Regions from separate parts of the Pelosinus fermentans DSM 17108 genome, predicted to be linked through region 1. Evidence: riboswitches for the same ligand, from Rfam matches in the RefSeq annotation. Region 1 holds a riboswitch; each other region holds the start of a gene.

The links. Region 1 has a riboswitch for cobalamin ahead of cobI (precorrin-2 C(20)-methyltransferase). Riboswitches for the same ligand answer to the same signal wherever they lie in the genome.
Region 2: another riboswitch for cobalamin. It lies ahead of FR7_RS17730 (TonB-dependent receptor domain-containing protein); the one in region 1 lies ahead of cobI (precorrin-2 C(20)-methyltransferase).
Region 3: another riboswitch for cobalamin. It lies ahead of cbiD (cobalt-precorrin-5B (C(1))-methyltransferase CbiD); the one in region 1 lies ahead of cobI (precorrin-2 C(20)-methyltransferase).

Annotation. Positions count from the first base shown of each region.
Region 1 is NZ_AKVN02000001.1:3,693,762-3,701,996, forward strand. Features, by position in the region: gene FR7_RS17155 (ABC transporter permease) at 1-196, opposite strand, end outside; gene FR7_RS17160 (ABC transporter ATP-binding protein) at 196-1,035, opposite strand; gene FR7_RS17165 (ABC transporter ATP-binding protein) at 1,039-1,842, opposite strand; gene FR7_RS17170 (FecCD family ABC transporter permease) at 1,842-2,858, opposite strand; gene FR7_RS17175 (ABC transporter substrate-binding protein) at 2,848-3,774, opposite strand; gene FR7_RS17180 (sirohydrochlorin cobaltochelatase) at 3,903-4,826, opposite strand; gene cobI (precorrin-2 C(20)-methyltransferase) at 4,891-5,598, opposite strand; cobalamin riboswitch at 5,933-6,113, opposite strand; gene FR7_RS17190 (SDR family NAD(P)-dependent oxidoreductase) at 6,231-6,998, opposite strand; gene FR7_RS17195 (energy transducer TonB) at 7,098-7,832, opposite strand; gene FR7_RS17200 (ExbD/TolR family protein) at 7,838-8,235, opposite strand, start outside; gene FR7_RS17205 (MotA/TolQ/ExbB proton channel family protein) at 8,235-8,235, opposite strand, start outside.
Region 2 is NZ_AKVN02000001.1:3,827,964-3,836,198, forward strand. Features, by position in the region: gene FR7_RS17720 (hypothetical protein) at 1-181, opposite strand, end outside; gene FR7_RS17725 (hypothetical protein) at 315-1,556, opposite strand; gene FR7_RS17730 (TonB-dependent receptor domain-containing protein) at 1,667-4,537, opposite strand; cobalamin riboswitch at 4,733-4,915, opposite strand; cobalamin riboswitch at 5,183-5,367, opposite strand; cobalamin riboswitch at 5,509-5,690, opposite strand; gene FR7_RS23950 (hypothetical protein) at 5,973-6,146, opposite strand; gene FR7_RS17735 (exosporium glycoprotein BclB-related protein) at 6,301-7,704, shown strand; gene FR7_RS23575 (hypothetical protein) at 8,070-8,207, opposite strand.
Region 3 is NZ_AKVN02000001.1:2,611,785-2,620,019, reverse strand. Features, by position in the region: gene FR7_RS12070 (ChbG/HpnK family deacetylase) at 1-820, shown strand, start outside; gene FR7_RS12065 (lysylphosphatidylglycerol synthase transmembrane domain-containing protein) at 813-1,796, shown strand; gene FR7_RS12060 (NAD-dependent epimerase/dehydratase family protein) at 1,809-2,720, shown strand; gene FR7_RS12055 (ArnT family glycosyltransferase) at 2,856-4,397, shown strand; cobalamin riboswitch at 4,543-4,716, shown strand; gene cbiD (cobalt-precorrin-5B (C(1))-methyltransferase CbiD) at 4,798-5,898, shown strand; gene cbiE (precorrin-6y C5,15-methyltransferase (decarboxylating) subunit CbiE) at 5,883-6,509, shown strand; gene cbiT (precorrin-6Y C5,15-methyltransferase (decarboxylating) subunit CbiT) at 6,506-7,087, shown strand; gene cobM (precorrin-4 C(11)-methyltransferase) at 7,130-7,885, shown strand; gene FR7_RS12030 (cobalt-precorrin 5A hydrolase) at 7,882-8,235, shown strand, end outside.

The DNA of each region.
Region 1 (8,235 bases):
AATTCAAGGCAATAATGCCAGGTACAATAAAATCTAAATAACTGCCTTGATTGACCTGAATGCTCCGTCCTAATCCCCAGCCAAAAGCCACCAGATATAATATAGGTGAGACCATTCGAGACAAAATAAAGCGGCCAATGCGTCTTTTTAGCACTAGCCAATCTCGCCAAAAGACTGTCCAAATATCATATAACATTATCCTGCCACCTTCCGCCCAGTCAATTCTACAAATGCATCTTCTAAGTTGGTCTGACGCAGGGTAGTTGTTGTTACTAATGTAGCAGCAAAGGCGGAAGCCTCATTGCGATCAGCGAAGAATTTTGTTTTTGTGCCCTCTTCATCTGTCCAGTCCACTGCATAGGAACCAAGTCGCTGACACAAGGCTATCGGAGTATCCATGGCAATTAATTTTCCCTTCTCCATAATCGCAACCCGCTGGCATAAATTTTCAGCCTCTTCAATATAATGAGTGGTCAGCAATACAGTAAGTCCCTCATTCTTCAAGTGGCGTATCAGATCCCAAAGACGGCGGCGTACTTGCGGATCAAGCCCTACTGTGGGTTCGTCTAAGAAAAGTACTTTGGGCTGATGCAATAACGCTCTGGCAATCATTAAGCGCCGCTTCATGCCGCCAGAAAATTTCTGCACCATCTCATGAGCTCGATCTTCCAGCTCTACAAATTTTAATAATTCTTCAATCCGTTGGTTACGTACCTGAGGCACCATATGGTGAAGTCTTCCATGAAGCTCAAGATTTTCCCAGGGTGTTAAATCACTGTCTAAATTAAAATGCTGAGGGACTACCCCAATGACAGATTTAATGTGCTGCTCCTGATAAGAAGCCTCACAGCCATCAATAACAATCTTGCCTGCTGTCGGCCGTGTCAGCATGGTTAGTACACGAATGGTAGTTGTTTTCCCTGCACCATTTGGTCCTAATAAGCCAAATATCTCCCCTTTGGCAATTGTTAAAGATAGATTATCTACAGCGGTGCGTTCACCAAACTTCTTACTAAAATTCTCAATGTGAATCATGTACTATCCCCTACTTCTCCTATTTATCGATGTCAGCCCCCGGATCATTACCATTGGTTTTCCGGATGAATCAAAGGATATTTCGCTTTCAACCTTAAATACTTCTCGCAGAGTATGCTCTGTAATGACATCGGCGGGTTTACCCGCTGTAAAAATTTGTCCCTGCTGCAAAACGGCAACATAATCTGAATATCTGGCTGCATGGTTGATATCATGCAGCACCATCACAACAGTAAGTTTATGCTCATGATTAAAAGCAGCTAGCAATTCCATGATTTCTAGCTGATGGCAAATATCAAGATACGTAGTAGGTTCATCCAATAATAGGATTTCCGGCTTTTGTGCTAAAGCCATGGCGATCCATACCCGCTGACGCTCACCGCCAGAAAGAGTACTTACCACTCGATCAGCCATTTGTGTAAGGCCTGTCTGCAGCAAAGCCCAGCTAACACAAGCCTCATCTTGCTCTGACTTTCCTCTCCACCAGCTTTGATGGGGAAATCGCCCAAATTCAACTAAATCTCTTACTGTTAAATCACTGGGAGCCTGAGGGGATTGAGGCAAAACAGCCATTTGCTGCGCGAGCCTTTTTCCGCTAAGCTGAGCTAAATTCTGACCGTCTAAATAAACAATTCCTTTATTAGGTTTTATATTTCGTGATAAGACATTCAATAAGGTACTTTTACCTGATCCATTAGGGCCTAAAATCGAAATAATTTTTCCTTCTTCAATTGCCAGAGAAAGATCTTTCAAGACCATTTTATCATCAAAACTAACAGCTAATGCTTCTGCTTTCATAATGGACATTATGCATCCCTCCTTAGCAGGTAGAGAAAGAATGGCGCACCGACAAAGGCCATAATAATCCCTACGGGAATTTCAATTGGAGCAAATGCCACTCTAGCCAAGGTATCGCTTAGCGTAACAACCGCGACTCCCAATAAGGCCGAGGCTGGAAGAAGATAGCGATAATCCGAACCAACCAACAAGCGGGCTGCATGGGGTACAATCAATCCTACAAAGCCCAATAGACCAACAACACTGACAGCACTTGCCGCCATTAATGCTGCCACTGCAGTCAGTGCAATACGGGATACTTCCACATTGAGACCTAACCCTCGGGCAATTTCATCTCCAAGATTTAGAATATTAAGCCGCCTGGCACCCAATATAGCTAAGATTCCACCAATCATCGTATAGGGCAAAATAATATCAAGATGAGGCCAGCTGCGAGCTGATAATCCCCCCACCATCCACATCAATGCTCCATGAACCCGATCACTGTAAAATACTAATAATGCAGAAATAGCTGAATTCAAAAAGGCCGATACAGCTACCCCTGCTAAAATAATACGTACTGGCCGAATGCCGCCTTTCCAAGCCAATATATAAATAAAAATAGCCGCTAGCATAGCGCCAAAAAAGGCAAAGGGAGTCACTAAATATTCTTTATGAGGGAACAGCACCATAATGCTTACGCCAGCTAAACCAGCTCCTGATGATACCCCAATAATGTGAGGGTCAGCCAGGGGATTTTTCATAACGCCTTGCAAGATCGCTCCAGCTAAAGACAAATTAACACCTACCAATGCGCCTACTAAGGTTCTTGGTAATCGGATGTTCCAAATCACTTGTCGATTTGCTCCTGGATTATCAGAAAAAATAGCTGTTATAATTTCATTCAGGCTAATGGACAGTGCTCCTACACTCAAACTGAGGGCAATCCCTCCCAGAGCAAGAAATAGGAAGATAGCCAAAATAAATACTCTCCATTCACTCCGATCACGTGTACCTTTATATGAGAAAATCTTCTTATTTAACATTTCCATAAACCTCAGGATACATTACTTTTGCCATATATGCTACTGATTCATGAAAACGAATACCAGGATTGAGTTGGAATAATTCTGCAGGCAGAAAAAATACTTGTCCTGTTTTTACTGCACGTAAACCACCCCAAGCCGGATTACTTTCAAGATCAGCTTTCATTCTTTTTTCAATTTCAGCCATATTTCCCATGGTAACAACCAAAATAGCATCTGCGTCCCCTTCTACTAGTTTTTCTAAACTATAAGGAGTGGTTTCACTATCACCAGCGATTGGCGTACTACCTGCCGCAATGTTTTTGAGTTTCAAAATGGCAGCCACATTTCCTGCAATGCTATGCTCAAGTTCTACAGTAACATTTTTGGCGGTGGCATGCAATATAATCACTTTTTTACTTTGGTTTGGCAACTTAGCTGTTACCTCATTGATACTGGCTTGCATAGCAGCAAGCAGTTTTTCGGCCTGCTCCTCTGTGCCTGCAATTTCTCCAAATAACTTAACTTTCGCTAAAATATCATCATAGGTTTTCATTTTCAATATCATCACAGGGATCTTACTGCTTTCAAATGTTGGAATTAATTTATCATGAATTCCCTGAAAGCCAATTATTAAGTCTGGCTGAAGAGTTAATACTTGCTCAACATTTACATTATAAATAAAACCTACTTCTGGAATCTCCTGCTGAGCGGGAAAGGTCTGCGGTGTTTTAGAGCTCGGTCTTCCAGCTGCTTTGCCGCCAACCCCATATAATACATCTAAAAAAGAGGTGGATAACACAACAATGCGTTGTGGTTTCTGTCTCAATACTACATTGCGCCCTGCATCATCCGTCATTTGCAGATAATGATCTGGAGATTTTGTTGTTGATTTTTCTTGGGTTGAAGAAGCACATCCTGCCACGATTATACTCATTATACTTAGCATGCAGACTAAATATGTCAATTTCCCTTTCACGACTCGCTCTCCTTCCATACATATAACAAATAGGAAAGGCCGGATATACTTGATCCGGCATCCCCTCTTAAATACGGTCTTAACTATTATTTTAAACCATTAATGGCATCACGTACATGCTGTACATAAATATCTTGGATTCCAGTATTTTCACCTAAACCATGAACATAGGTTTCCACTTGATATCCATCTGCAAGGAACGTATTTTTCCAAGAATCATCTTCATCCCCAGCCATATCGTTATTGGCATGATCACCAGCAACTAACATGAGTGGCATCAAGGTAATTTTTTTAATGTTTCTTTCTTTTAGTAATTTTTCAACATCTTGAAGATTAGGATGATCCGTCTCTTCTACTACGCCGATAATCACATGTAAACCAGCTGCATCAAATTGATCTTGTAAGGCTTGGTAAGCTGGGTTATGCTGATGTGGTGAACCATGTCCCATAAATACCACAGTTTTACCTTGCAATTGCAATGCAGGAAGTTGTTTTTTAAGAGCATTTACAGCAATGGCGAAATCATTGGGTTTTCCATTTTCACCATGAAAGAATAACACCGGACGACCTATAGAAATTGTATCAAAAGCCCCATTGAACTTTTCAACAGTAGCTACAACTTTTTTATCATACTCTTCACCTGGTGTCAGATGAGTTGTTTGTATAATAACTTCTTTATAGCCATCTTTTTTTAATTGGTTTAATACGGTTTCCAAATCATTCACATGAATGTTGCTATTTTCCGCCAAACGTTTCATAACAATTTTGGAAGTAAAAGCTCTATATACATCATATTCAGGAAAAGCTTGAGCAATACGTTTTTCTACACTCTCAATATTTAATTGACGAGCTTCTGCAAAAGTAGTACCGAAGCTTACCACCACGATGGCTTTTTGACTTTTGGGTGCCTCTTGGGCACCTGCATTTGATAAGCCAAATACACTAGCGCCCAATAATAAGGAAACACTTAATGCAAAACTCATAGCTATTTTATATAAATTCATTTTCATCTGTACAACTCCTCACTCAGTTTTCTATGTGCATTCCTAAGTCTTTGGGAGAAAAGTATTACACTTAACCAAGTTTACGTTTCTTAGCCAAAATGGTAGATAAATAGTTAACACTCTTAGCGTCAACTTCCTCTAAATTATAGCTAATTTGTTCATCAGGCAAACCACAGCGACTAATCATAACAGCATTTTCACCAAAACCATGCTGTTTTAATTTCGCTACAACTTGTCCAAAATTTTTGTAAACCTTCATTAATACAACATTATCTACGACTCCCAATATAGCATCTAACTCTTCTTCTGACATCGTAGCAGGAATAATGCTAAGTATATCATTTCCCTCTGCCAGCGGCTGACCTAATTGACTGCCAATCGCACAAAAAGCCGGAACGCCAGGTATGGTTTCAATAGCATAGCCAGAGTCCTTTAACAAACGATATACATACATATAAGTGCTATAAAACATAGGATCACCTAATGTTAAAAACACAACCTTTTTCCCAGCCTGCAATTCTGCCAGAATACTATTTTTATTGTTTTCCCATGCATTGGCTAGCGTAGCAGCATCATTTACCATCGGGAAAACCAACCTCAATATCTCAACATCTGCTTTCAAATAAGGATGCGCAATCGATAGTGCTGTACTACCTTCTTTTTTTTCTGTTTTAGGAGCAATTACCACATCCGCGTTTCTTATCACCTCCACTGCTTTTAATGTGAGCAGCTCTGGATCTCCCGGCCCTACACCAACACCGTAAAAAATTCCTGCCATAATGGCCTCCTTAACTATAAATTGTGGTACAACATATACAAGTACATATAACGATAACTGAGTAAAACGAGAATTTGCACTCTTAATTTTACCATTATCCAATAATCTTGACCAGCACTGGTGAAAAATTAGAAAATTGGCATGAAAGGCCAATTCAACTACAATCCTACTGGATAATCATCGTTACTAGCGCAAAAAATCTTCCGTCACACAAAACGGAAGATTTCAATAAATACAATTATAGTAGCCTGCCATCATATAAACACATCACTATCATGTGTAATATACCACAGTATAACTGTACGAATCTCCTCCCCATCTCTCGCAGGTTTTAACGGTGATTGCTGTATAGGCAGTTCTCCTGACTTTGAATCATTGCTTCCCCAAGCCTTCCCAAGTTTCATCTCAGTGACATAATTATGGGGTTACTCCTCATTACAGTGGCGGGACCGCGCCGGAATTTAACCGGACTTCCCTATTAAGCCCAAAAGGGCACCTATACCATCCATATTAAATTTTGCTGTCCACTCTTAATTAGAGTATAATAAATACTTTTCCTTGTCAAGGACATACTGGGTAATCTTCTATGCCCTTCGTTTTATTTTAGCCCTCTATATGATATCAATACCAATTTAACACGCAGTTAAACCGCCATCCACCGTCCACACTGCGCCGTTAACGAAGGATGCATGATCCGATGCCAGAAAGCAGATTACATGAGCTACCTCATGAACTTTGGCAATTCGCCCTATTGGATACATCGATGCCATGTCCCGTAAATATTCCTCCGGATTGTCTGCCTCTGCTAACTGCTGTGTAAGCATAGGCGTATCCACATCACCAGGGCATATGCAGTTAGCACGAACACCATAGTGAATACTTTCTAAAGACAATGCCTTTGTAAAAGTCGTTACCGCTCCCTTTGAGGCGCAATAGGCAGTACATAAACAATTACCATTAATCCCTGCATCAGAGGACACGTTAATAATAGCTCCACCACCCCTCTGCCGCAAATAAGGCAAAGCAGATTTACAAATAAAATAGGTACCTTTTATATTGATATTCATGATGTGATCAAACTCATCTTCCGTAACTTCACCAATGATTTTTTCCATGTATATACCAGCAGCATTGATAACAATATCCAGACCGCCGAACTGGGCTGCAGTTTTTTCTACTACTTCCTGGCATTGATTCACAGAACTGACATCCCCTTGTATAAAACATACATGATCAGCATAGGATGCTAATTCAAGTAAGGCCATTTGCCCCTTTTCCTTTTGACGTCCAATTAAGGCCGTCTTAGCCCCTTGGGCCAGCAACTGGCGAGCAGCCTCCAAACCAATACCAGAAGTACCGCCAGTAATCATCGCTACTTTTCCCGCAAATTGGTAATTCATGATTCAACTCCTACTACATTATCCTAAACTAGCTTCTTACTTATAATACTATATCACAAATCGAATGATTGAGTACCCCGCTTTTCTACTGATTTCTACCTACTTAAAACGAAAAGTGACTGGCATGTTTGTATAGCACATAATACTGGCGCCGCTCTCTGGGTCCTTAGCTGGTACAAATCTCCATTTTCGAACTGCTGCTACCACTGCAGCATCTAATATATCATGTCCTGATGTCGCACTAATGGTTACATCGCCAGGTAATCCATTCACCAAAATTTGAATTTTTACCACTACGGTACCCGTCAAACCAGCTGTCCTCGCTCCTTCAGGATAATCAGGATCTACCTTAGATAATATCTGCGGCCGAACAATCTTACCTTTTCGTCCGCCATTTCCCCCACTGTTAGAGCCAGTATTAGTGCCACTGCTGCCGCTCCCATTATTCCCAACTGCGTCATTGCCAGAAGAAAGATTTCCAGTCGACTCATTACTACTTGCAGACTGGGATGAAGCTACTGCTTCAACTGCTTCCATCGCCAGCTCATTGGCCACAGCCACTACCTGAGGGGTAACAGGTGAAACAGCTGTCTTCTCCCGGACTTGCATCGTCTGGACAGGAGCAGCACTAGATGCACTCTGTGAATTTGGCAATGGTTCATCTAATCCTGAATCCTCTATAGACGCATCGGTAAGTAATTCTAATTCAATGTAAGGTTCTGCTTCTATGGATGTAACAGCCTTACCAGCCAGCCAACCGATAACACCCAAAAATAATATATGAAAAATTATAGAAATGCCAATGGCCTTACGCCAACGTGGTCGGTATGTCATGCGCTCTATCTTCCTTTCCGGTCGGTAGCCACAGCCACCCTATGTGCCCCTGACATTTTGAGTTCATCCAATACTGCCACTACCTGACCATACTCTGCTTGTTTATCTGCCCGTACAACAAATATATTTTCTGAGTGTTTTGCCAGCTCGATACTAATTCGTTTTTCCAACAGGTAAAAAGGAATTTCCTCTTGATCAAACATGATATTACCATTTTGTAAAATCGTAATATTAATATTCTGGGACAGTTCCTTCTGTACTGCTGCGGCTTGCGGCAAATTGATAGGAATAGTATGCTGCTCTACCATATATAAGGTACTCATCATAAAAAATATTAATAAAAAAAAGATAATATCAATCATGGGAATAATCATTAATTCTGGCTGCTTCTCAATGCGCAAGC
Region 2 (8,235 bases), 130 kb from region 1:
TACCAATGTCATTGGTAAATACATACGACCAGCGCTCCTGCTCAATTTCTGCCATGCTCAGTTTGGGTCGAACACTAATCTCCCAGTCCAGCGGCGATATTCTATCTGACTCTTCCGCCTGTACGATAATACCGGGAAGCAGCAGCCAGCACAGCACCAATAGCAGCATTATCTTTTTCATTGTTAACAAAGCTCCCTTTCAACTTTTACGATGGATGGAATGTAACTAAACCCCTAAGCGCAGCCTTCCAGCAAGTGAAAGACTGCGCCAAAGAGTTTGCTTAGAATATAAATTACAGAGTAGGCTGCATATCTTATGGATTTTTCTTTTTGAGTTCGTCGGCAAGCGCTTTTGCCTGACGAGCCAGTCTGGCTTGGCCGACAAAGCCTTTAGCAGAAGCAGCAGCTGTGCCTGCTGCCATTTTGGCTGCTGGCGCATCAGGAGCAATAAAGCAAGCTGAGTTGATTTCGGTGTAACCGGCATCATTCAGTGCAGCTGCATTAAAGGAAGTGGGTGTGCCGCCAGTTGTCGTAGGCAGGGAAGAATAGGCATCGATTTGGTTGCCTCTGACAAACCAGAAACGGCTAGGAGTGCTTTCTGCCTGTATGCCCCAGAAATAACCACTGGAATTAACATTGTTCACGACCGTCCAGTTGGTTGTGCTGGGGTTTGCCAGATTAGCAACGGTCGAGCGGTAAATTTTTCCTTCCATGGCGGAAAAACTGGAATTATAATGCCCAACAAACACATAGGCATTGTTGGCATTGGCAATGCTGATATCGCGGAAGTCCCCCGCCCAGCCGGACGGCAAAGCAACATTGTTAACACTCATTTCATTATCTTCATCGATTGTAACAATGCTCAGGCGGGTCAAAACATTTCCGGAACCGGCATTTTGCATGCCGCCCAGTGCACATATGTATAATTGATTCCCCCAAGGCTCTAGGGTAAAGCCGTTTCTACCCACTCTTACACTAGTTATAAAGTTTAGCGTACCATTAGTATTAATTTCATATTGCAGCACATAACTGTCGGCGTAGACCTCATAACCGCTCTCGGGATTGCTGCTGAACAGAGCATAGAGATAATTGCCGATAACAGCCAGACCTTCGCCATGCACATCGCCGGTCACCGTCAACGGAAAATCATAACTCGTCGCTGCCTGGGTATAGGCATTACTGGTCATATTCACTACCGCAATTTTTCCTAGGTCATAGCCAGTAGCGTACAACCAGTTGCCCTTAGTGGCAACGGCGTGCAGGTTGCGGACGGCAGCCCAAGTTTGGCTGGCAAGGGGCACTGCCCAGTTTCCCTGAGGTTGGATGATCCGATTGTTAATCAAATCCTCGGGATTGGCAACATTATACTGACGCAGCACCAGACGACTGCTGCTATGATCAAAAAAATTAAAAAAGGCGGCATCACCGTTCAAACCGGTTATTTTGGCCTTAGCGGCGGCGGTGTCAACACTTGACGTACGGCGGGAACCAGTAATGGCCCCGGCTTGACTATTCACATAATTGCTAATGGCATACGCAAACAAATTTTCAGACATTGAACACACACTCCTTTTATTTTCGTTTTTTCTTTTTTCTAAAAGCTGTTTATACTGTTATTGATGGCTTTACATTGAAATCACCTCCTTAACTCAACACCATAAATAGGTCAGAACGTATAGCTCATGGTTGCATAATAGGTGCGCCCCTGGATGGGAAATGCAACATTGTACCCTTCACTCTGAAGGTTATTATAGGCTTTTAGCTTGGGTCCCTTATTAAAGACATCATTGACGCCCACTATCACTTCCAAGCCTTGGTAGAATTTATATTTGGCACCTAAGCCAATGGTGGTCAGCGCATCCTGGCCGTACCACTGGTTAGAACTATTGACCTTGGTGCTCTCGGTGAACATTTCTCCCAAATATTTAACCTCACTAAACAGCAGCGTCCGATTGTCAGGGCGGTAGCCCAGCCGCAGCGATCCTTCCCATTCGGGAGCATACGCCTGCTTGGCGTTCCTGTAGGTATTGGTACCAGTAGGGGAGTCATTTTTGATTCTGGCCTTGGTGTCAGTATAGGTGGCGGCAAGATCCAAATCCCATTTGTCCCATTTGAGGTTGGCCTGCATTTCCACACCCCGCGCCCGGCCTTCTGCGCTATTGCTGTAGGACCAATAGTCATAACCGTAACGCCACAACTGCAGGAGGTTTTTCGCATTACGGCCAAAATAGGTCAGCTGCAGCTTGCTGTCGGCGCCCAGCGTGCGGCCATCCCAAAGGGCGCTGACATCCCACTGTTTGCCTTCTTCCGGCAGCGGAAACAGGGAAATCAGGTTGCCATTGAGGTCACTGCGCGGCGCCGGCAGTATACCGGCACCGTCGCCGGCAATCTCATACAGATTGAGCAGCCGGAAATAGGTCCCGCCCGTGGCCCGCAGGGCGAAGTTGTCGTTCACTTGTTTTTTCAGGGCCAGCTGCCAGGTTGTCTTGCTCTGGGTTTCTTCGGCTTGCTGATTCCATTTGTGCTGGTAGTCACCTTCCAGCGGACTGGAGCCGAAGGTGGTAGACGAATTATAGCGAATACTGGGAGTCAGCCATAAATCCCCCCCTTTCCCTAACGCAATGGTATCCTGCACCTGGGCATTAAACATTTTCTGCTTATAAAAAGTGCGGTAACGGACAGTATCGGGATTGGTGCCGTCAGTGACCATGGAACCGGCGATATGCATTTTTTCATCCGAGTAGTTGACCATGAACTCAATCAGATGATTGTCCCCCGCCTTATAAGTGCCGTCAAGCATGCCGCCCCAGCGGTCGGAGTCGTACCGGCTCCATTCGCGGAATGGAATCTTCCAGTAGTAGGAGAGATCCTTGAACCATCTGCTGTTATTGCGGTAGCTTTTATTCGAGTCCAAATAATTGGCCGACCAGCCCCATTCCAAATTGCCAACATTATCACGCCGGCCGACTTGCAGCTCTTTAGTCGTAATTTTTTGTTTTTTATCCATATTCACAGATCGGCCTGTTTCACCATGTGCATCGGCATCCCTGCCAGAACTAATACCAGCAAATTCCATTCCGGGAGTATCCCACAACTGCTGCGGCAAATGCCGGTCGATCTCCTTCCAGGCGCCTTTGACTGTCCAATGGTCATCCTGCCATTTGACAATGGCATCGGTATTTTTATAGTCGTTATACCGGCGCCAGCGGGTGCCATCCCCCAGCTCAGCTTTGAGTTTTTCATATTTCTCGATGTCGGCCATAAGCGACTGCATCATCGTTCCGTCGGGCTGCCAGAATTCAGTATTTATTTTGGCAACATAATTCGCATAAACATCAAGATATTTGGCGGGATCGGCAGCTATCTCAGCATAACTGATGTTAATACTCATATCATTGTATAATTCCCTATAATAGGTTTGGGCATAGCCCTTTACGTCGCTTATGATCCCATTTGGGTTAGCGCTTGAGTCACCGGTGTAGATTTTGGACGTTATCAGTCTTTGATAGCCGTAATCATACAAAGCTTGATACTCTGCTTCATAAAGGGCGGTCTGGCCGCCGGGCAGCGCTTCAGTTGCAAACTTCACCCACTCTTCCGGGTTGTTTCGATAGTATTCGGCCTGAGCATCGGATAAGGTCTGTTTCGTGGCTACAGTCTCATAACCCGACCGGGTATCCACGTTGTTAAAAGTTGCTATCCCTTGATCGGCAACTGTTGTCAGAGAATTTTTCCGTTGTTCAATCTGACTAGCATAGGCCGCTACCTGCTCATCACTAGCATAATTCTTGTACTTGAAATCTCCTTCGCTCTGCTCCCGATTGATACCTACCATCAGGCTGCCGCTGCCCAGAGGTGCATCCACCTGTAAGCTGCCAATATAGCCGCCGTATGAGCGCTGCCCGATGCTGGCAGTGATATTTTCCTTGGTTGGACGCTTGGTCACAATATTGATTACACCGCCCATAAAGGTGCCGCCAAAGCGCGCCGGGATATATCCCCGGTATACCTCAATACGCTCAACGTTTTTAATCGGAATAGTGGAGATATCCGCCGCCGCGTCGCCGCCAAGATTGAACAGCACTCCATCCACAAACAGCCCTACCTGTGCCGCCGTCGATCCGCGCACACTGACAGTGGTATATTGGCCTTTACCATTCACTTCGCGCACATGGACGCCAGGCACGTCTTTTAACAAATCAGGCAGGCTTTTTTGCTCGCCCTTATAGTCCTCCGGCCGAATAATGGTCACGGTGCCGGGCGAGAGCTTGGACTCCCACTCCGGGCGCTTGGCTTCTACCGTGAGTGCCGGTAAATCATAGTCTGTCTGCTGCTCCTCGCCTTCAGATTCAGCGGCATAGGCCAGGCTGCCCAATGGCATGACACCGACCACCAGCACACACCCCAGCCCCAGAGTCATTCGTTGCAGACTGCGGCATTTGCGTCTTTTTGTTTTGCCCGTACTTTTCGTCAATTCAGATACGACCTGCCAACAGGAACGGGCGCGATTCCAGATGATTCTATATACATGGTTCAAAAAATATCATTCCTTTGTTACTTTCTTTACTTCTTGCCATAGTTGCTGGATGTTCTTACCGCATCTAAATAATCCAGCTGCTTATATAAAATAATAGCAATAAAAAAAACTCCCATTTTGGGAGTGCTTACGTTGGACCGCCAGAAAAATTTACGGCAGCTTTACGTAATCTCCTCCCTGTCACTCGCAGGTTAAGTGGTGATTGTTAGATAGGCAGTTCTCCTGACTTCGGATCATTGCTTTCCCACGCCTTCCCAAAGCCTAAGCTCCAGTGGCATTTATGCGAGATTGCTCCCCGTTACAGTGGCGGGACCGTGCCGGCATTACACCGGTCTTCCCTATTAAGCCCCGAAGGGCACCTATCCCAATATTCTCTTGTATTTCATCTTATGCATCATTTCATAACAATATTACATTGTCGCAATAGTATGACTTTTTCCCTATCCTCCCATCGCTCAATCTTGGATTTGACTTCTTTCAACTTGTCCATCAAAACACCAGTATTTTTCCTGATCATTCTCCTTTCATTTGCTAACCATTATCTCTGTGATGATAAAATTCGCAGAGATTATGCTTCTTTTATGTACTCAAACTTATAGCATAAAAGCTGCAGCCTAATCTTCTTCCTGTCTTTCGCAGGTCAAACGAAGATTGTCCGTACAGGTAGTTCTCCTGGCTCCAGTTCATCGTCAACCCATCCTTCCCGGAATGTCTACCTCATCCCAGTGGCTTATTAGAGTCGACTCCGTGTTACAGTGGCGACCGCACCGGCTTTTAACCGGACTTCCCTATTAAGCTCTTTGCAAGGCACCTGTACCCGTATTGCTATATAACATTGCGTTAACGAAAATAAAAGAAGCCACCTGTGACACCGTCTCAAGAGGCTTCTTATTCCATGCAGACAAATATTGTCTGCACAAAAAAATGCAAAAATTTGCATCCAAATCCCCTCCCCATCTCTCGCAGGTAAAACGGTGATCGTTGTACAGGCAGTTCTCCTGGCTTAGGATCATTGCGCCTCCAAACCTTCCCAGAACGATTCGTTCCAGTGGCATATCTTGGATTTGCTCCCCATTACAGTGGCGGGACCGCGCCGGTCTTCAACCGGCTTTTCTATGAAGCCCTTACGGGCACCTGTACCTATATTTAGTTTTTTCAAAGGATTTTCAAATAATTCTATTTATTTCATTATAATCCTACGGGTAAAAATATACAACTATCTTTATGGGATAAAGAATTCACTCAGACATTTTTTGTAAAGAAATGTTTCATCTATTTTTCTACACTTTCATAATAAAGTCCGAGGGAAATTCTCAATTTTGCTTAAGAATCTCCCTCGGATCGGAAATCATGAATCCGTTTTCAAAGTATAATCATATGTCATCTTCGAGCTTGCCAAAAAGGATTTTGACGTAAACAGGGTTAATCCGCAGTTTCACCGGCTACACTCCCAATTTTTTTCTGCTTCCTCGATAGACAGCCATTCATCACCATTTTTGACCGCCGCTTCCGCTTCAGCCAGCTTAGACAGCAATTTGATGGTTGCCTGTGTCTTCTCATATTCTACCATATCAACAAGCGCATTATCACTTGTATTTTCAAGAATCATGAACTGTCCCTCGACTCATATAAATAGAAGCTAATCTTTTGTCGCTATGCTTACATAATGGTGTCACAATGTTATCACCATTTACATATAATAATAATAATCCAATATTTTATTAAAGGAGGTCAATCTTATTATGTCCTTTGACGATACCTCAATGACTAGATTCTCACCTACAACTCCTAAGTTCCCACTGTGCACATCTCCAGCAAATTGCTGTTGTATCGATACTACTAAGCCTACTGGAGCTACTGGCATAACTGGAGCTACTGGCGCTACGGGCGCAACGGGAGCTACGGGTGCAACCGGAGCTACAGGTGCTGCGGGTGCCGCTAGTGCTACGGGTGCTACTGGTGCTACCGGAGCTACTGGTGCAACGGGTGCTACAGGTGCTGCGGGTGCCGCTAGTGCTACGGGCGCAACAGGTGCTACCGGAGCTACGGGAGCAACGGGTGCTACAGGTGCTGCGGGTGCCGCTAGTGCTACGGGCGCAACAGGTGCTACCGGAGCTACGGGAGCTACTGGCGATGCTGGTGCTACCGGTGCTACGGGAGCTACGGGAGCTACTGGCGATGCTGGCGCTACCGGTGCTACGGGTGTTACTGGTGCTACCGGCACTACGGGAGATACGGGTGCAACCGGAGCTACGGGTGTTGCTGGAGCAACCGGCACTACGGGAGATACGGGTGCAACCGGAGCTACGGGTGTTGCTGGCGCTACCGGCGCTACGGGTGTTGCTGGCGCTACCGGCACTACAGGAGATACGGGTGCTACCGGCGCTACGGGTGTTGCTGGCGCTACTGGCACTACAGGAGATACGGGTGCTACCGGCGCTACGGGTGTTGCTGGCGCTACTGGCACTACAGGAGATACGGGTGCTACCGGCGCTACGGGTGTTGCTGGCGCTACTGGCGTTACGGGAGATACGGGTGCTACCGGAGCTACTGGAGCCACTGGTACCACTGGTGCTACCGGTGCTGTCGGAGCTACTGGAGCTACCGGCGATGCTGGCGCTACCGGCGCTACGGGCGCCACTGGTGCTGGAGCTATCATCCCCTTTGCCTCAGGCGGTCCTGTTACACTGACAACGATAGCTGGTGGCTTAGTTGGCACGACAAGTCTTGTTGGCTTTGGCTCTTCCGCGACTGGCATCAGCCTTCTTGGTGGAGTAATTGATCTCACAGGTACTGCTTTAGGACCAATTATTGACTTCTCATTCTCGGTTCCCCGCGATGGAGTCATTACGTCAATAGCAGCCTATTTTAGTAATACATTGGCATTGGCTCTTGTAGGCTCAACAATCACAATTACAGCAGAATTATATGAATCCACCACACCCGACAATACCTTCACTGCAATTCCAGGAGCCATCGTAACATTAGCACCAGCACTAACAGGTGTCGTTGCCCTTGGAGCGATTAGCAATGGCATTATTACTGGCTTAAATATACCAGTAACTCCGGAAACTCGTCTGCTATTGGTATTCTCTGCAACAGCAGCAGGGCTTACTTTAATCAATACTGTTACGGGTTATGCAAGTGCAGGCCTTAATATCGTTTAAAATAGTTTAGTAGTATAATCAATACAACTATCTAGATAATATGCAACTGATTATCACGAGAAATCAGGTTCCTGACTCCGGTCGGGGGCCTATTTTTCAGTGCGCCCGGCATGGGGGATAACTCGACGGTGAAAGTCCGTTACACGCTTCGTCGCAATATCGGAAATGCTTTCATTGATTTTAAAGCATTGGTCTTTCTTTGACCAATATCTTATTTCTCGCATTTTATCAGTTATTTTCTGTATGCTTCTTCTTAATCTGCTCTTTTCTGTCTTTCTACCTACCATGAAATTTCCTTCCCAGACGGTATTCTCACCCGCTATACTCTGTGCGCTTCTTGGCGCACGGGACGGTTCGTTTAGGGTTCAAATTGCGGTGAATTTGTCTATGGATTTCAATCTGCCGCGCTCTGCCTTTTTAAGAAAAAAATGGCGCAATCGGCTAACCTTTTTGTGGATTTTAGACATTTTCATCAGGATAGCTGCTAATGTTTGCTTTACCATAGTATACTTTCCCCCTCCCCATCTCCCG
Region 3 (8,235 bases), 1.1 Mb from region 1:
CATTAATGAAATGGTAAACGTAGGCATTATTCAAGGACATCTAAATGGAATCATTACCAGCACAACCATTATGCCCTCAGGTAGTGCTTTTGATCATGCTATAACACTAGCTTCAGTTAATAAAGAATTAGGAATTGGTATACACTTAACATTAGTAGGTGAAACACCACTTTGTGATCCTCAGACGATACCCTCTTTAGTGAATAGTGAAGGATGTTTATCACTTCATTACTCTGAGTTCTTACGACGTTATTGTTTAGGAAAGATAAAGCTTAATGACATTCATAAAGAATTTACTGCCCAGGTACAGAAAGTATTGGACTCTGGAATAGCGATTACTCATCTGGATAGTCATCAACATATGCATATTGTACCTGGGATCATTGATATTACAATCGACATTGCTAAAAGTTTTGGTATAAAAAAAATACGTATTCCTGCTGAGCCTTATTTATTTTCAGGTGGATATCCATTCCAAACAGCACGAATTATAGCACGTGGAGGTCTAACGTTTTTAGCCGAAATAGCACGGCGGAAGATACAAAAGCACAGATTTTCTGCCACTGAACACTTTTTTGGAATGTTAGCTGGAGGACATATGCATGAGGAGTATTTATTACGCATATTATCATCTTTACCAGAAGGTACCTCGGAAATTATGATTCACCCAGGAACGAACGATTCTATTTTGCAAAAAATGTATAACTGGAATTATCACTGGCAAGCTGAATTACATTCAGTAACCAGCCCAGAAATCTCTCAATATATCATGGACCACCATATACAATTAATTTCTTTTAGGGAGTTAGAAAATGATTAAGTTTTATCAACGGCTGATTCTCTTATTACTGTTCGTAGGTAGTATTTCCAGCATTGTAATCTATTTTACTGTTGATATTCATACCTTACGCCACCTTGATAGTTTTCAGCCTTGGTCTTTAGCTTTAGCTTTTGTTTTCTTAATAATCGGTTTATACTTTGATGGAATTCGTCTTATGCATCTTGTATCCATTTCAGGGGAAAAGATTCGTCTGATTGAAGCTGTTCATGTTGTCTTTGGAAATTATTTTTTGGCTCTCCTAACGCCTGGAGCTGCAGGTGGTGCAGTAGCGCAGGTCATGTTTTTGCGAAAAGCAGGAGTACCTACTGGTAAAGCGACTGTATTAATAGTTGTTAGAACATTGTTATCTATTATTTTTTTAGTGCTTTGCCTACCAGTTATTTTTTATTATGATCCAGAGATTATGCCAGGTCTTTCAGATGATATCCTTACAATTTGTTTTGCCTCACTTATTGCCATTATTCTAGGTTTGATTTGGTTATTTCGTACTAGTTTGCCTTACTATTGGTTAGTGGCACTTACAAAGAAATTTAGTCATCGGAATCGTCGTCGGATTTTTCTTCTCTATCGTGACGTTAGAGGTGCTGTATTCATGCTATCATCTTCCCCTTTAAGCATGGGGAAAGTATTTATTGAATCAGCTGTCAGTTTACTAGCTTTATATAGTGTTGTACCAATATTGTTTATGGGAATGGGCATAACAGTTAATATCCCCCAAATTATGGGGAGGATGATTTTGTTAAACATTTTACTTTACTTTGCTCCCACACCAGGAGGATCTGGTATTGCTGAAGGCGGATTTGTTCTTTTATTTAGTGGCTTTCTACCATCAGGAACTGTAGGGATAGTGGCTGTAGCCTGGCGAATTATTGTCGAGTATCTCCCCTTTGTTATTGGTTTATATTTTACCATTAAAGTGTTTGGACATAGATTTTTAGCCAATCATGTTAAATAGGAGGAATGTAGAGTGAAAGTATTAGTAACTGGCGGAGCTGGTTTTATCGGCTCACATGTTGTTGATAAATTAATACAAGAAAAATGTCAGGTAGTGATTATTGATAATTTGAGTACTGGATTAAGGGAAAACATCAATCCGGCCGCTACATTTATTCAGTTAGATATTCGTAATGATGAAATTTTTAGTCTATTTATGACTGAAAAATTTGATTTTGTAATTCATCTTGCTGCTCAGACTATGGTACATAAATCGTTAGAAATGCCAGACTATGATTGTGATATAAATATATTAGGTACTGTAAATATTTTAGAAGCATGCCGAAAAGCGAATGTAAAGCGTATTATTTTTTCTTCTACAGCCGCAGTGTACGGCAATGTAACAGCACTACCTGTAGTGGAAACAAGTCCAAAAGCACCTACTTCTTTTTATGGATTGAGCAAGTTAACCTGTGAAAATTATTTGTCATTATATAAGGAAGTCTATGGTCTTGATTATATGATATTACGGTATGCTAATGTATACGGAGACCGTCAAGGTGACGGGGGCGAGGGTGGTGTTATTAGTATTTTCGCTCGCAAGATTCGTCAAGATCAACCAGTCTTGATTTTTGGTGACGGCAGCCAGACAAGAGATTTTATTTACGTTGGAGATGTCGCCAATGCTAATTATCAATCATTATTAGTCGATCATGCTAACAAAATATGCAATATTAGTACACAAACAGAAACAAGTGTTAATATGTTAATCGATTATATGGGAAATGTCGCTGGTAAGATGGTAGTGAGAAACTATAATGAAAAACGTGAAGGCGATATTTATAAATCTTCTTTATCAAATGCCACAGCACGGAAAAATTTAGACTGGCAACCACATATGATGCTTTTAGAGGGATTAGCCAAAACATATCACTCCCTCATCTAAACCTTAAATTTTTCTTTGGGATATATTATTATTAACACGCAAATACATGACCAGCGTTGTTAAGTAATAATATATCCATTGCTGTTATAAATCCTATTCATCTAATTAATTCAACTTTCGGAGGTTGCGGACCAAATGTTTAAAAAGTTAGAAACTGGTTTTTGGCTGGTGGCTATAATTACATTATTAATCGTTTTTTTTAATTTGGGCGGAATCCCTTTGTTAGATCCTGATGAACCTGTATATGCAGAAACGCCTAAAGAAATGTTTAGCTTTAATGAATTTCTTTCCCCTCGTATTTATGGGGAGTATTGGTATGATAAGCCTCCCATGTATTATTGGTTAGTAGCTGCCTCTTATAAACTTTTTGGTATGAATGAATTTGCTGCTCGCTTTCCCTCTGCAGTATTAGCTGTTGCTTGTACAGTACTGGTATACCAATCTGGTCGCAGATTATTTAATGAACGAGCCGGTGTTGCTGGAGCGTTAGTATTAGCTACCAGTATTGAATTTTTTTATTTGGGAAAGGCTGCCGTAACTGATATTACTTTACTTTTTTTTCTATCTGCTTCTTTATTAGCTTTTGTAGAGAAAAAATATTATATTGCATATTTATTCGCTGGATTAGCTACATTAACGAAAGGACCTATTGGATTATTATTTCCTGGAGGAATTATCTTTTTTTATCTACTTATTACACGTAACTGGGCTTTATTAAAAAGTATGAAAATATTCTCGGGATTGTTGCTCTACGCTGCGATAGCTGCACCTTGGTATATCTTGATGTATAATATTCACGGAAGTATTTTTGTCGATACGTTTCTTGGCTTTCATAATATTACAAGGTTCACATCTCCAGAGCATCCTGAGGGTGTACTCTGGTATTATTATGTTCCAGTTCTTATTCTGGGTTTCTTTCCTTGGACAGGGTTCATAATTCAATCCATATGGAGTTCTCTAACGAAAAGTACATATGATTCTTCAACTCTATTATTTCTAAATATCTGGTCATTATTTATTTTTGCCTTTTTTACTATTTCTCAAACAAAGCTGGTATCCTATATTTTACCTATGTACCCACCATTATCCATGATTGTTGGTTGGTATATTGATCGTCTTTGGACATCACATGATAAAAGTCATTTTACAAGTTTGTCTATAGGTTTAAGTATACTAACTGCATTATTTATAGGAATTATGTTTATAGGGATTAAAGCTATGCCGCTATTGGCAAATGGCATATATATATCCGCCATAATTTTTATTTTAATGTCTTCCTTGGTAGCGTATTTTGGATGGAAAAACGAAATTCGTCTCGCTTTTTGGACTAAAATCATATCGATGACTTTATTTTCCATGGTTCTAACAGCTATACTGATTCCCGCTGCAGCGCCTATGTTCACAACTAAAAATATTGCTCAAGAATTTAACCGTCAATACGATGGCAAATCTCCAGTGTATGTAGTAAAATTCTTGCGTCCTGGTTTTGCTTTTTACACCAACGTTTATGGCAAGGAGATCGTGCTAGGTACCGATTTTAATGAGTTGATTCAAGAAAGCCAGCGTTCTTATTTTCTAATCAGAAAATCTGAATATGATCGTTTAACAGTTGCAACCCGCCAATCGATTATCATTTTATCTTGCATTAGTGACAAACTATTGTTGCTAAAAGAGTGATACTAAAAATGTGGGTCGAAAAATGTTCTCTACTATCAAAATAAAGTTTAACTTTTATATTTAATCAAAGAATAGCAGGAAATATTTATTCGCTGGTGGAATACATACAACATCAGAAGTTTAATGCCGAGTATAACAATAATTTAATATCTCTATGGGAATAGGTGCTTACGCTTAAAAGGGAAGACTGGTTAAAAGCCAGCACGGTCCCGCCACTGTATTGGGGAATGCAGCTAAGGAATACCACTGGGAAATCCCGGGAAGGTTTAGCTGTATAATGAACCAAAGTCAGGAGACCTACCTATTCTAGCACACCATTATGACTACGAAGGATAGGCAGGTGGTAGAATAAATTAATCACTTGGTTTATTGTACCCTCTGTCTGCAGGGGGATTTTATTTTGTCAAAAAAGATGAGATCAGGAATTACTACAGGTACTTGTGCAGCTGCTGCCACTAAAGCAGCCCTGTTAGCGTGGAAAGGTGAATCCCCCACAATGGTTGATGTTACATCACCACAGGGACATCTTATTAAAGTAGACATTGCCACAAGTCAACGCCTGAATACTGGTGGAAAAGCCAGTGTAATAAAAGATGCTGGCGATGATCCCGATGTAACACATGGCACAACTATATCTGCCGAAATAGAAATTAATACTACGAATGAAATAATCCTGCAAGCTGGTATAGGAGTCGGTATTGTAACAAAGCCAGGTCTATCTGTAGCTGTTGGACAACCTGCTATTAATCCTGGCCCACGTAAAATGATCATGCAAGCAATACAGGATGTATTACCTGATGGTCATGGCGTAACGGTTACTATTTCGATACCTGAAGGTGAAAAATTAGCAAAACGTACGTTAAATTCTACTTTAGGTATTATCGGCGGTTTATCGATTATAGGTACTACAGGCATTGTTGAGCCAATGTCAGAGGAAGCCTTTAAAAATTCACTGTCACCGCAAATATCAATGGTGAGGGCCTTAGGATATGATGAAGTGGTCTTTGCTCCTGGAAAAATTGGTCAGGATATTGCTATTAACCGATATCATCTGCCAACAGAAACGGTAATCCAAACTAGTAATTTTATCGGACATATGTTAGAAAGTGCTGTGCAATATGGTATGAAACAAGTATTAATTTTTGGGCACTTAGGAAAGCTCGTAAAAGTAGCTGCTGGAATTTTTCATACTCATAACCGTGTAGCTGATGCTCGCTTTGAAACTTTAGCCGCCTACATGGCTGCCCTTGGTGCTCCGCAGCAAGCTATACAAGAGATATTAATGTGCAATACTACAGAAGCCGCTATGCCCATAATTGCACAATTTAAATTAAATGATGTGTATCGTGTAATTGCTGAAAGAGTCAGCATTCGGGCTGAACGATATGTATTTGGTGATTTAAAAGTAGGTACCGCAATGATCACTCTGCAAGGTGATTTATTGGCGGTTGATGATACGGCACGAGAAATTGGAGGCAAGTTAGGATGGAACATAAAATAATAGTTGTAGGAATAGGACCAGGTTCACCTGATTACATCTTGCCAGTGGCTAGCCGCATCATTGCAGATGCAAAGGTGATAGCAGGCAGTAAGCGTGCTCTTGCAACCTTTGCTCCTGATCATGGGATTACTAAGGTAATTGACAATGACCTAAAAGGGGTATTAACATTTATCGCTACCTCCCTAATGGATAACGATGTAGTTGTAATGGTTTCCGGTGATCCTGGCTTTTATAGTTTTTTAGCTACCCTTAAAACCAAATTTTCCCCGGCACAGATAACGGTTATTCCTGGTATTAGTTCGATGCAGTTAGCTTTTGCCAGGATCACTGAAATCTGGCAGGATGCAGTTTTGATTAGTATGCATGGACGACAAGCCAAAGATATTGATCTGAATTATGATCCTGAAAAAAAACTTGGCATATTAACTGATTTTGAACAAAATCCTTTATATATTGCAAACGTACTCATTGGGCATGGGTGGCCATTACATTCAAAGGTATGGTTATGTGCTAATTTATCTTATGAAAATGAGAAAATTAAACACTTAACATTAGGTGAAATCAAAGAAGTCGATGGATTTGCTCATTGTGTAATGGTGGTGACAATATGACATATTTTCCAGGTATTAACGATGATGAATTTCTGCGGGGCGACATACCAATGACGAAGCAGGAAGTTCGTATCTTAGTTCTGAATAAAGCTAAGATATGCCCCACCGATATTATTATAGATATCGGTGCAGGTACTGGGTCTCTTTCAATTGAAGCTGCTCTTCAGGCTCCCCAAGGTACTGTATATGCTATAGAGCGTCATCCAGAGGGAGTTGATTTAATTCGTGCTAATGCTGTAAAATTTGGGGCGGCTAATGTTGAAGTCATTTCTGGAACTGCTCCAACAGTATTACAGAACATTCCAAAGGCTGATGTAATCTTTATTGGAGGCAGCGGTGGTCATTTACAGGAAATCTTAAAGCAAAGTAATTATTTATTAAAATCAAATGGACGATTAGTAATTACGGCAATTACCGTTGAAACTTTATATGAAGCTTTACATACTATGCAAGCTAAACCTGAATTTACCGTAGAAGCTTTCGGTATGCAAGTAACACGTATCAAACATATTAAAACAAGTAATATGCTGCAAGCTTTAAATCCAATTTATGTTATTACATCCACTAAGAATATCTGACTCTATTCGTTAGAGAATTTTAATTAATCAGGAGGTTCATTCATGCATGTATCATTTGTAGGAGCAGGTCCAGGGGACCCTGAGCTTATTACTGTAAAAGGACAACGTTTATTAGGTGAGGCAGATGTTATTATTTATGCGGGTTCGTTAGTAAACCCAGCCTTGCTGTCGCTAGCAAAGCAGGGAGCCTCTATTTATAATAGTGCCTCTATGACTTTGGATCAGGTTATAGAAGTTATGGAGAAGGCCACAGAACGTGGCCAGAAAACGGTTCGATTACATACTGGAGATCCAAGTATTTATGGGGCTATTCAAGAACAAATGGATGCCCTGGATAAGAAGAATATTTCTTATGAAGTGATACCTGGCGTCAGTTCTTTCTTGGCAACTGCCGCAGCTTTACAACGTGAATATACGTTACCTGATGTATCGCAAACGGTTATCATTACACGTCTTGAGGGCCGTACACCAGTGCCTGAAAAAGAAAAACTGGCTTTATTGGCCAGTCATAATGCTACTATGTGTATCTTTTTGAGTGTACATATGATAGACAGCGTTATGAAAGAATTAATAGATGGTGGTTATCAGCAAGATACTCCAGTAGCGATCGTACAAAAAGCATCGTGGCCTGATCAAAAAATCTTTAGAGGTACAGTTTCTACAATTGGGAAAATTGTCACTGATGCAAAGATTGATCGCACTGCGATGATTGTTGTAGGGCGCTGTTTAGACAGTCAATATGCACTTTCTAGATTGTATGCCCCCGAATTTGGGCATATGTACCGAGATGCAAAATGAAGTTAGCAATCATTTCCGTAACAAACCAGGGCGCATTACTGGGTGATGCATTAGCAGAAAAGCTGGCTAAACTGGGAAAAAAAGCGGATGTTTTTGCTAAAACAGGACGCAATCCAATAAAATCAATATCTTATGATTCATTAAGCAAGCTAATCGGTGATATATTTTCTAAATATAATGGATTTTTGTTTATAATGGCAGCAGGTATTGTAGTGAGAGTGATCGCTCCCCATATCTCTGATAAACGTGTTGACCCAGCTATTGTGGTAATGGGGGATAATGGAAAACATATAATTAGTCTATTGTCAGGACATATTGGTGGAGCTAACGAACTGGCACACTTAATTGCA